One region of the Mesorhizobium sp. M0166 genome, then DNA from elsewhere that is predicted to be linked to it. Evidence: riboswitches for the same ligand, from Rfam matches in the RefSeq annotation. Region 1 holds a riboswitch; the other holds the start of a gene.
What was found. Region 1 has a riboswitch for S-adenosylmethionine ahead of NKJ46_RS08995 (O-succinylhomoserine sulfhydrylase). Riboswitches for the same ligand answer to the same signal wherever they lie in the genome.

Region 1 (5,481 bases):
CATAAACTGCTCCAAAGCAATGTAGATGGAACTTTCGATGCTCAGCGCAGTTTGGTCAACGATGCGCGGCATCTTCTTGCCCGATCTCAAGCGCAGGTGCCGAAAAACAATGTCATTTGAGTGACACATGACAATGATGGTGTGCAGGCTTGTGCCGGGCGACTCAGCGTTTTGTCGATTTGTTGAAAACGGCCGTCATGCGGCCAGCATTTCTGGAGTGACCAGATCTCGATGGAACCGACATTCGCAGCCGCTCTCCTTTCCATAGCCCTCCTTCTTTCAAATCTCGCCAGCATCCTGTTAGCCTTGCTGAAGCTAAAGCGACCAGCCAGGATTGCACCGCCCGCGGCCAACGCGCCGCCGGTATCGATCGTCATCCCGGCGCGCGGCGTCGAGCCGTTTGCCGAAGAGACGCTGGAGCGCGCCTTCTCCCTCGACTGGCCGCGCTACGAACTCATCTTCTGCGTCGCCCATGCCGACGACCCGGTGGTCGAGCCGATCACCGCCGCAATGGCGCGCTTTCCAGCTATTCGCGCCCGCCTTTTAGTCGGTGACGACCGCATCAGCGGCAATCCGAAACTCAATAATTGTGTGAAGGGTTGGGAGGCGGCGCATTATCGCTGGGTCATCCTTGCCGATTCCAACGTGCTTATGCCGAGCGATTACGTCCAGCACCTGATGGCGGCGTGGCGGCACGACACCGGCCTCGTCTGCTCGACGCCGATCGGCTCGCGGCCGGACGGCTTCTGGGGGGAGGTAGAATGCGCCTTTCTCAACACGCTGCAGGCGCGCTGGCAGTACGCTGGAGCGGCGCTCGGCCTCGGCTTCGCCCAGGGCAAGAGCATGTTGTGGAACAAGCCCATGCTCGACGCCAATGGTGGCATCCGCGCGCTTGCTGCCGAGATCGCCGAGGACGCCGCCGCGACCAAGCTGGTCAACCGGCTCGGACTGCGGGTCAATCTTGTCGCCTCGCCCTTCGAACAGCCGCTCGGCCGGCGCACGCTTGGCGAGATCTGGTCGCGGCAGGCGCGCTGGGCGCGGCTGCGCCGCGTCACCTTTGCACTGTTCTTTGCCCCCGAAATCCTGATCGGCGCGGCACCGCCGCTGGTGCTTGCGCTGGTTGCCGCGGCTGACGCCGGCGTCAGCCTGCCGGCCACCGCCACCGCCGTGCTGGTCGCGGCCTACCTGCCGGAATGCGCCTTGGCCTCGGCCAAGGGATGGCACCTGTCGCTGCGCACGATCCCGGCGATGATGGCGCGAGACCTGATGCTTCCCGCCATTTGGGCGCGCGGATGGCTGAGCGGCGCCGTCGATTGGCGAGGCAATGTGATGACTATCCAGAGCAAGGCCGTCGCGGAGCTGGAACAGACCCCGTCCGGCGCCTGATCGGCGCGTCCCCGCTCGCCTCTGTTCGTCCAGCCCTTATCCGGCAACTCTCAGCGCCTGCTGGATGTCTTCGAGCAGATCGTCGGCGTCCTCAAGGCCGACTGACAGCCTGAGCGTGCCCGGTCCGATGCCGAGCTCGGCGCGGGCCTCATCGGTCAAGTTCTTGTGCGTCGTCGTCGCCGGATGGGTGATCAGGCTCTTGGCGTCGCCGAGATTGTTGGAAATGAGCACGATTTCGAGTGCGTTCTGGAAGGCAAAGGCCGCCTGCTTGCCGCCCTTCACATCCAGGCAGATCAGCGTCGAGCCGCCCGACATCTGCTTCTTGACCACGGCCGCTTGCGGGTGGTCGGCGCGACCGGGATAGATGACGCGGGCGATTTGCGGGCGCTCGGCGAGGAAATCCGCGATGCGGCCGGCACTTTCCGTCTGCTGGCGTACGCGCAGCGGCAGCGTCTCCAGGCCTTTCAGCAGCGTCCAGGCATTGAAGGGCGAGAGGCTGGGGCCGGTGTGGCGGAAATAGTCATGCAGGTTCTCGTCGATCCACTTCTTGTCCGACAGAACGATGCCGCCAAGGCAGCGCCCTTGGCCATCAATATGCTTGGTCGCGGAGTAGACGACGATGTGGGCGCCGAGCTGCAGGGGTTTCTGCTGCAAGGGCGTGGCGAAGACATTGTCGACGATCAGCCTGGCGCCGATCGAATTGGCAAGTGCCGCGACGGCGGCGATGTCGACCACCTCCAGCGTCGGATTGGTCGGGCTTTCCAGGAAGAACAGTTTGGTGTTCGGCTTGACCGCCTTTTGCCAATTGGCGATGTCTGTGCCGTCGACCAGCGTTGCCTCGATGCCGTATTTCGGCGCCAGCGTCTCGATCACCCAGCGGCAGGAGCCGAACAGTGCGCGCGCCGCCACGATATGGTCGCCAGCCTTGGCGCTGCACAGCAATGCTGCCGTCACCGCCGCCATGCCGGATGCAGTGGCGCGCGCGTCCTCGGCTCCTTCCAGTGCGCACATGCGTTTTTCAAACATGTCGACGGTCGGATTGGCATAACGCGAATAGATGAAGCCTGGCTCCTCGCCCTTGAAGCGGGCTTCCGCCGCTTGCGCCGTCTCGTAGACATACCCTTGGGTGAGATACATCGCCTCGGAGGTCTCGCCGAAGCTGGAACGCAGCGTCCCGGCATGCACGAGTGCGGTCTGAGGCTTCCAGTCGCGCTTCTTGGTCATCATTCTATCCAAACACCAAAATTGGTCCAAACAACAAAAAACCGGTCGCGAAAGTCGCAACCGGTCCATATGGCCTTGCGGCCCGACGGTCCTTTAGCGACTTGTTTAACGTGGCTGCAAGCCGACCGGCCAAATCACCACGGGATAACGAGCTTTAGACCCGCGCCACGCTTGCGTCAATTGCCGGCATGATTAAGAGGGTTGTACCAAGCAGGTGCCAAAGGCGTCCATGGTCGGACCTGCGACAGAACAAGACCTCGCCCGGCGTTCGAACGGAGCCAGACCCTTGCGGCAGACAGGCATTCTTCCCGATCAGGATATTTCCGCGCTGTTCCAGACGGGCGCGCTAAAATCGCCGCGCACGCTCGATGCCGATCAGATCCAGCCGGCCAGCCTTGACCTCAGGCTCGGCGACAAGGCTTGGCGGGTGCGTGCTTCCTTCTTGCCCGGCCCGGACCACAGGGTTGTCGACAAGCTCGACCGGCTGAAGCTGCACGAGATCAACCTCGCCGAAGGTGCCGTGCTGGAAACCGGCTGCGTCTACATCGTGCCGCTGCTCGAAAGCCTGGCGCTGCCCGCGCATATTTCCGCCTCCGCCAACCCGAAAAGCTCGACCGGACGGCTCGATATCTTCACTCGGGTGATGACCGACCGTGGCCACGAGTTCGACAAGATCGCCGCCGGCTATGAAGGTCCGCTCTATCTGGAGGTCAGCCCGCGCACCTTCCCGATTGTCGTTCGCACCGGCTCGCGGCTGTCGCAGATCAGGTTCCGCACCGGCAATGCGCTCTTGTCGGAAAGCGACCTGCACGAACTGCACCGCGCCGAGATGCTGGTCGCCACTGAACCGCCCAACATCTCAGGCGGCGGCATCGCGCTGTCGATCGACCTCGACGGCGACAAGGATGGGCTGGTCGGCTATCGCGGCAAGCACCACACCGGCCTGGTCGACGTCGACAAGCGCGCCGCGCAGGATGTAGTCGATTTCTGGGAGCCGCTCTACAAGAGCGGCGCCGGCGAACTGGTGCTCGATCCGGACGAATTCTATATTCTGGTGTCGCGCGAGGCGGTGCATGTGCCGCCGCTCTACGCCGCCGAAATGACGCCCTTCGATCCGCTGGTCGGCGAGTTCCGCGTCCATTATGCGGGTTTCTTCGACCCGGGTTTCGGTCATTCGGCGTCAGGCGGCACCGGCAGCCGGGCGGTGCTCGAGGTACGCAGCCACGAAGTGCCGTTCATCCTCGACCACGGCCAGATCGTCGGACGGCTGATCTACGAGCACATGCTGAAACGGCCGCAAGCGCTCTACGGCACAGACCTCGGCTCGAACTATCAGGCGCAGGGCCTGAAACTGTCCAAGCATTTCCGCGCCGCGCGCTGAGGTTGGAACTGCCATCTCCCCCACGAGGGGGGAGATCACGCTGTCATCGACGCCTCAAAGCGCCTTCACCGCGACCTTCACCGGCTGCTCGATTTCAAGCGGGTTGCGCAGAGGCAGGCCGAAATCAGGGGCCTCGATTTCGAACACGTCGCCGGCCTCGGTCCTGACGCCGTCGGCGAAGGACAGCGTCGCCGTGCCGAACATGTGCACATGCACGTCGCCCGGCTGGCGGAAGGCCGAGTATTTGAAGTGGTGATGCTCGAGATTGCCAATGGTGTGCGACATGTTCGCCTCGCCCGACAGGAACGGCTTTTCCCAAAGCAGCTTGCCGTCGCGCAGGATACGTGAAGCGCCGCGGATATCGGACGGCAGATCGCCGATCAGGATCTCCGGGCCGAACGAAGCGTTGCGCAGCTTGGAATGGGCAAGGAAGAGATAGTTCACGCGCTCGGTGACGTGGTCGGAAAACTCGTTCGACAGCGTGAAGCCGACGCGGAACGGGGCGCCGTCGTCGCCGATCACATAGATACCGGCGATTTCCGGCTCCTCCCCGGCGTCCTGGGCGAAGGCGGGCGACATAAGCGCGGCCCCGGGCGCCACTGCCATGGTGCCGTTGCCCTTGTAGAACCATTCCGGCTGCACGCCGATCTGGCCTTTCGCCGGCTTACCGCCCTCAAGCCCCATGCGGAACATCTTCATGGAATCGGTCAGCTGTTCCTCGCCGTCCGTGCTGAGCTTCTTGTGCATCGAATCGCGGGTCGCGGCGGAGCCGAGATGCGTCAGCCCGGTGCCGGTGAGATGGAGATGGGCCGGATCGGGATGGTTGATCGGCGACAGCAGCCGGCCCTTCTTGTAGGCTGCGTCGAGATCGACGGTTTCGCCGAAGCCCTTGCGCTCGATCAGGGCGACAAGCCCGCTGCCGGTGCGCGCGGCCTCCATCGCCAGCGAATAGACGCTGCGGGCGCCGTTAATGACGCGGGTCTTGCCGCTGTTGCGGGCAACGACGCGGATCGTCTCGGCGTCGTCGAGGATCTGTGAGATCAGCATGGTAACCCTCTCTGAATTGCGGGCTGGCCTGCCTTTGGCGGCAAACCCTACCCTGCGTGGCCCGGACCCTGTCCGCGCCTCGGTTGAAATTCTTCGTCCGGATTGCGCTCGCGGATCAGGTCCCTCGGGGGACTTTTTTGCGCCGCCCGGCAGCGCCGCGATGTGACCCGTATGCCTCCTGGTTGCCTCTCAAGCCTTGTTCTTGTTGTAGACGTCGAAGACGACGGCGCCGAGCAGCACCAGGCCTTTTACCACCTGCTGCCAGTCGACATTGACGCCCATGATCGACATGCCGTTGTTCATGACGCCCATGATGAAACCGCCGACCACCGCGCCGATGACCTGGCCGACGCCGCCCATCGCCGAAGCGCCACCGATGAACACCGCGGCGATGACGTCAAGCTCGCTGCCGAGGCCGGCCGCCGGCACAGCCTGCCCCAGGC
Region 2 (5,481 bases), on a different contig from region 1:
GCACCAGCGGTTCTCGAACAGTTCGGCAAAACCGGCATCCGGTCCCGATTTTTCGGTGCCGGCCAAAGGATGGCCGGGGATGAAGTGCACGCCATCAGGCACATGCGGCTGCATCTGCGCGATGACCGAGGCCTTGGTCGAGCCGACATCGGTGAGGATGGCGCCCTTCTTCAGCGCCGGCGCGATCTCCTCGGCGACCGTACCTGAAGAGCCGACCGGCACCGAAACGATAACCAGATCGGCGTCGCGAACCGCCTCTTTGGCATCCGTCGTGTAGGTGTCGCCAAGGCCGAGTTGGCTCGCCCTTGCCAGCGTCGCGTCGCTGCGCGTCGAAATCGCGACTTGGCCGGCGAGCCCCTCGCGGCGGATGACGCGGGCCAGTGACGAGCCGATCAGGCCGATGCCGACCAGCGCGATCTTTTCGAACATCGGTGAAGTCATGGTGCTCTAGCTTTTCAGGAATGTCGCGAGTGCTGCGACAACGCCGCGATTGGCCTCTTCGGTGCCGATGCTCATGCGCAGCGCGTTGGGAAAACCGTAGCCGGAAACGCGCCGCAATATGTAGCCGCGCTGGCTGAGGTAGTCGTCGGCGGCCGCCGCCGAATGCTTTTTGTCCTCGGGAAAGTGGATGAGGATGAAATTGCCGACGCTCGGCGTCACCCGCAGCCCAAGCCCCGCCAATTGCTCGCTCAGCCAGGCCAGCCAGGTCTCGTTATGCGCGACGCTGCGTTCGATGTGCGCGCGGTCGCGGATCGCCGCGATGCCGGCCTCGATCGCCGTCGCATTGACGTTGAAAGGCCCGCGCACGCGGTTGATCGCGTCGATGACGTGCATTGGAGCATACATCCAGCCGATCCGCGCGCCGCCCAGGCCCAATTTGGAGAAGGTGCGGGTCATGACCACGTTTTCCGCGCTGCCCACCAACTCGACGCCGGCTTCATAGTCGTTGCGCCGGACGTATTCGGCGTAAGCGGCATCCAGCACCAGAAGCACGTTTCGCGGCAGGCCGGCATGCAGGCGGCGCACCTCCTGGAACGGCACGTAGGTGCCGGTTGGATTGTTTGGATTGGCAAGGAAGATGATCCTGGTGCGCGGCGTCACCGCGGCTAGGATCGCATCGATGTCGGCGCGTTCATCGGTCTCCTTGACCGTTACCGGGACGGCACCGGCCGACTGTATGTAGATCTTGTAGACCATGAAGCCGTGTTCGGTGATGATGGCTTCATCGCCGGGCGCGAGGTAGGTCTGCGCAAGCAGGCCCAGAATCTCGTCGGAGCCGTTGGAGCAGACGATGTTCGCCGGGTTGAGCCCGTGCACCTCCGCGATCGCTTCCCTCAGGCGCCTGGCGCTGCCGTCGGGATAGACCGCGAGCTTGTCGGCGACCGCGCGCGCGGCCTCTATCGCCTTTGGCGAAGGGCCGAGCGGGTTTTCGTTCGCCGACAATTTGTGGACCTTGGCGACACCTTCAGGCGCCGCGCTCTTGCCGGGCACATAGGCTTCGATCTCCATGATGCCGGCGCGGGGCCTTGGACGTGTCTGATCCGGTGTCTGGCTCATTCCATGAAATCCGTCGAGAGTGCCTCCATCCGGAGGCCGCAGCGGAAATACAAGCCGTGGCCCGGAATGTCGAGGGGCGGCAATTCGGGATCAAGAACTTGCCGTTGACGAAGCCATGCGTCAGTCCTAGAAGAGCAGCGAAAGTTCCGTGGTGATTTGGCCGGTCGGCTTGCAGCCACGTTAAACAACTTGCTAAAGGGCCGTTTGCATCCTGTAACCGGCTTTGCGAAGGCATGGCCGGTTTTTTGTTGCCCTGGCTGGCTGTTGCCCAGACCGGTGGACAGCTGAAGGCCGGGCAAGGAGATGTGATGGTCGCTTTGCGCGCGCGAAAAACCAACAACGAGGCCGACCAGCCGTCGAGCCCGGTGTTGCGTTTCGGCGCCGACAAGCCGCTCAAGCTCGACGCCGGCACGCTGCTGTCGCCGTTCCAGATCGCCTACCAGACCTATGGCACGCTCAACGACGCCCGCTCCAATGCAATCCTCGTCTGCCATGCGCTGACCGGCGACCAGCACGTCGCCAACACCAATCCGGTGACCGGCAAGCCGGGCTGGTGGGAAGTGCTGATCGGCCCCGGCAAGATCATCGACACCGACCGTTTCTTCGTCATCTCGTCCAACGTCATCGGCGGCTGCCTCGGCTCCACCGGCCCCGCCTCGACCAATCCCGCCACCGCCAAGCCTTACGGGCTCGACCTGCCGATCATCACCATCCGCGACATGGTGCGGGCGCAGTTGATGCTGGTCGAGCATTTCGGGATCGAACAGCTGTTCAGCGTGCTGGGCGGCTCGATGGGCGGCATGCAGGTGCTGCAATGGGCGTCCAGCTATCCCGAGCGCGTTTTCTCGGCGCTGCCGATCGCCACCGGCGCCCGCCATTCCTCGCAGAACATCGCCTTCCACGAGGTCGGCAGGCAAGCGGTGATGGCCGACCCCGACTGGCATGGCGGCAAGTATTTCGAGCATGGCAAGCGGCCGGAAAAGGGGCTGGCTGTGGCGCGCATGGCCGCCCACATCACCTATCTGTCGGAAGCAGCGCTGCACCGCAAGTTCGGCCGCAACCTGCAGGACCGCGAAGCGCTGACCTTCGGCTTCGATGCCGACTTCCAGATCGAGAGCTATCTGCGCCATCAGGGCATGACCTTCGTCGACCGCTTCGATGCCAACTCCTATCTCTACATGACCCGGGCGATGGACTATTTCGATCTCGCCGCCGACCATGGCGGCCGTCTGGCCGATGCCTTCGCCGGCACCAAGACGCGCTTCTGCCTGGTTTCGTTCACCAGCGACTGGCTGTTCCCGACCGAGGAGAGCCGCTCGGTCGTGCACGCGCTGAACGCGGCCGGCGCCTCGGTCTCGTTCGTCGAGATCGAGACCGACCGCGGCCACGACGCCTTCCTGCTCGACGAGCCGGAACTGTTCGCCGCCATCAGAGGCTTCATCGCCTCGGCCGCGCGCGCGAGAGGGCTTGGCGCATGACCCCGAAAAGTTGCAGACTTTTCGGATCAGGACCATGCGCCAGGCAAGAGCCGAACGCATGAGCGTCAACCGCGCCCAGCGCGTCGACCTCGAAGTCGTCGCCGATCTCATCCCGCCGCAGTCGCGGGTGCTGGACGTCGGTTCCGGCGACGGCCTGCTGCTCGAATTGCTGCAGGAGACCAAGAAGGTCGACGGCCGCGGGCTGGAACTGTCGCAGCGCGGCGTCAACGAATGCGTGGCGCGGGGCCTGTCGGTCATCCAGGGCGATGCCGACAAGGATCTCCAATTCTATCCCGACAAGGGTTTTGATTTCGTCGTCTTGTCGCAGACCTTGCAGGCGACCCGCAATCCGAAGCTGGTGCTCGACGAGTTACTCCGGATCGGCAATCGCGCCATCGTCTCCTTCCCCAATTTCGGCCATTGGCGGGTGCGCTTTTCGCTGCTCTTCAACGGCCGCATGCCGGTGACCAAGGACCTGCCCTATTCCTGGTACGACACGCCCAACATCCATTTCTGCACCATTCGCGATTTCGTCAATCTGTGCGACGAGCTTGGCGCGACGGTGGAAAAGGCAACCGCGCTCGACGCCAACGGTCAGCGGATCGGCTTCTCGATGCCGTGGTGGTTCTGGAACTTTTTCGGCCAGCAGGCGGTGTTCCTGTTGAAACGATAAAAGCCAACCGTAGCAAATCGCCCCCTTATTCGAGAACGTCGGTGGCCTTGTGCGGGTGCTGGACGCCGTCGACCAAGACCACGTCGGATTGGGAATTGCCGGTGCGCAGCGGCAATATCTCCTGATAGGCGGGCGAGTCGTACCATGCGCGCGCCTGCTGCCTGTCGGGGAACTCGATGATTATGAGGTAACCCGGCCAGGTGTTTTCAACGACTTCCACCTCGCCTCCGTGCACCACGAAACGCCCGCCAAACGGCTCCAGCGTGGCATCGATCTTGTGCAGGTACTCGACGATCTGCGGCCCCGGCGTGACCTGGCGCATATGGGCGACGGCGTAGGCGGTCATGGCGTAACTCCCTGATGGTCGAAAGCCGGACAACCGGCTTGATGGGAGCAGTTTGCCGAGACCTAGTGCGCTGGTCGATTACCCCAGAGGTAATGACACTGAATACAAAACCGGCGCGCCGCTGCCGTCACCTGAAGATATTTCTGCCTGGCACCGATGATTTTGGCGCGCCTGCGCTGTCCTTATCGATGAGCGCGCCTGGATGGTCCGGCGGCCGGGAACAGAGAGGTGATCCATGGGATCGTTGCAAAATCAGAATGTCGTCGTCGTCGGAGGCAGCCGTGGTGTCGGCCGCTCGATCGCGGAGGCCGCCCTCAAGGAGAGAGCGACGGTGCTGGCCGTCGCCCGCGGAAAACAGGCCCTGGCGCAATTTGCCTGGGAGGTCTCGGGCGTGAAGACGCTCGCGGTCGATGCGACGGTGGACTCCGCCCCCGACAAGGTATTCGGCGCGCTGGAGCCGGACGTGCTGGTGATCTGCGCAGGCGCGCTGGCGCCTTCCGCGCCGGTGCGCGAACAGAACTGGAAGGCGTTCTCGGCAAACTGGGACACGGACGTCAAGGCGTCGTTCCTGTTTTGCCGGGCCGCTCTGCGGCGTCCGCTCAAGCCGGGGAGCCGGATCGTCTTGATCTCCAGCGGCGCGGCCTTGACCGGCGGACCACCGAACGCCGGCGGCTATGCCGGCGCAAAACGCATGCAGATGTTCCTGGCCGGTCATAGCCAGAAGGAGGCCGATCGACTTGGCCTCGGCCTGCGCTTCATGGCGCTCGCGCCGATGCGCATCATGCCGGAGACCGGCGTGGGCAAGGCCGGCGTCGACAGCATCGCGGCCTATATGGGCATCCAGCCGGCGGACTTCATCGCCGCCATGACCGACATGCAAACGCCGGCCGATGTCGGACGGGCGGTGGTCGCGCTGGCCACCGGTCAGCCGCAAGGCAGTTCCTTCATGGTGAGCGGTAGCGGGCTTGCCCCGGCCGCCTGAGGCGCGCGTAATGCGAACCTGACCCGGAATCCGGATGCAGCCCGAAAGTAGCATGACAGACGCTCAACCACCTCTGGAACCAGCAGGCCAGCCGATCCTCGATCGGCTGGCCTTCGAGAAGGTCACGGCCGCCCATCGCCGCGAGCTCAAGCTGCATTGCTATCGCATGATGGGTTCGTTGCACGAGGCCGACGACCTCGTCCAGGACACGTTGCTTCGCGCCTGGCGCGCCAGGTCGGAGTTCGACGGGCGAGGTTCGGTTCGCGGTTGGCTCTACATGATCGCGACCAACGCTTGCCTCAACGCCATCAAGGCGAGGTCGAGGGCGCACCGCATTCTCCGGGAACCCGGACGGCCGCCCTCGCACGGAGCGGCCATAGGCGGGCCGGTAGCCGACATCGCCTGGCTGGAGCCCTACCCCGACGCCGAGCTTCCAGACATTGCC

Region 2: it holds a riboswitch for S-adenosylmethionine, as region 1 does, so the genes downstream of both, metX (homoserine O-acetyltransferase MetX) here and NKJ46_RS08995 (O-succinylhomoserine sulfhydrylase) in region 1, are expected to answer to the same signal.

Annotation. Positions count from the first base shown of each region.
Region 1 is NZ_JAMYTD010000005.1:141,694-147,174, reverse strand. It holds gene apaG (Co2+/Mg2+ efflux facilitator ApaG/CorD) at 1-3, opposite strand, end outside; gene NKJ46_RS09000 (ceramide glucosyltransferase) at 232-1,386, shown strand; gene NKJ46_RS08995 (O-succinylhomoserine sulfhydrylase) at 1,423-2,613, opposite strand; SAM riboswitch at 2,684-2,761, opposite strand; gene NKJ46_RS08990 (2'-deoxycytidine 5'-triphosphate deaminase) at 2,840-3,991, shown strand; gene araD1 (AraD1 family protein) at 4,046-5,038, opposite strand; gene mmsB (multiple monosaccharide ABC transporter permease) at 5,228-5,481, opposite strand, start outside.
Region 2 is NZ_JAMYTD010000035.1:41,883-47,363, forward strand. It holds gene NKJ46_RS27085 (prephenate/arogenate dehydrogenase family protein) at 1-441, opposite strand, end outside; gene hisC (histidinol-phosphate transaminase) at 448-1,557, opposite strand; SAM riboswitch at 1,696-1,773, shown strand; gene metX (homoserine O-acetyltransferase MetX) at 1,866-3,035, shown strand; gene metW (methionine biosynthesis protein MetW) at 3,094-3,708, shown strand; gene NKJ46_RS27105 (DUF1330 domain-containing protein) at 3,734-4,054, opposite strand; gene NKJ46_RS27110 (SDR family NAD(P)-dependent oxidoreductase) at 4,290-5,036, shown strand; gene NKJ46_RS27115 (RNA polymerase subunit sigma-70) at 5,089-5,481, shown strand, end outside.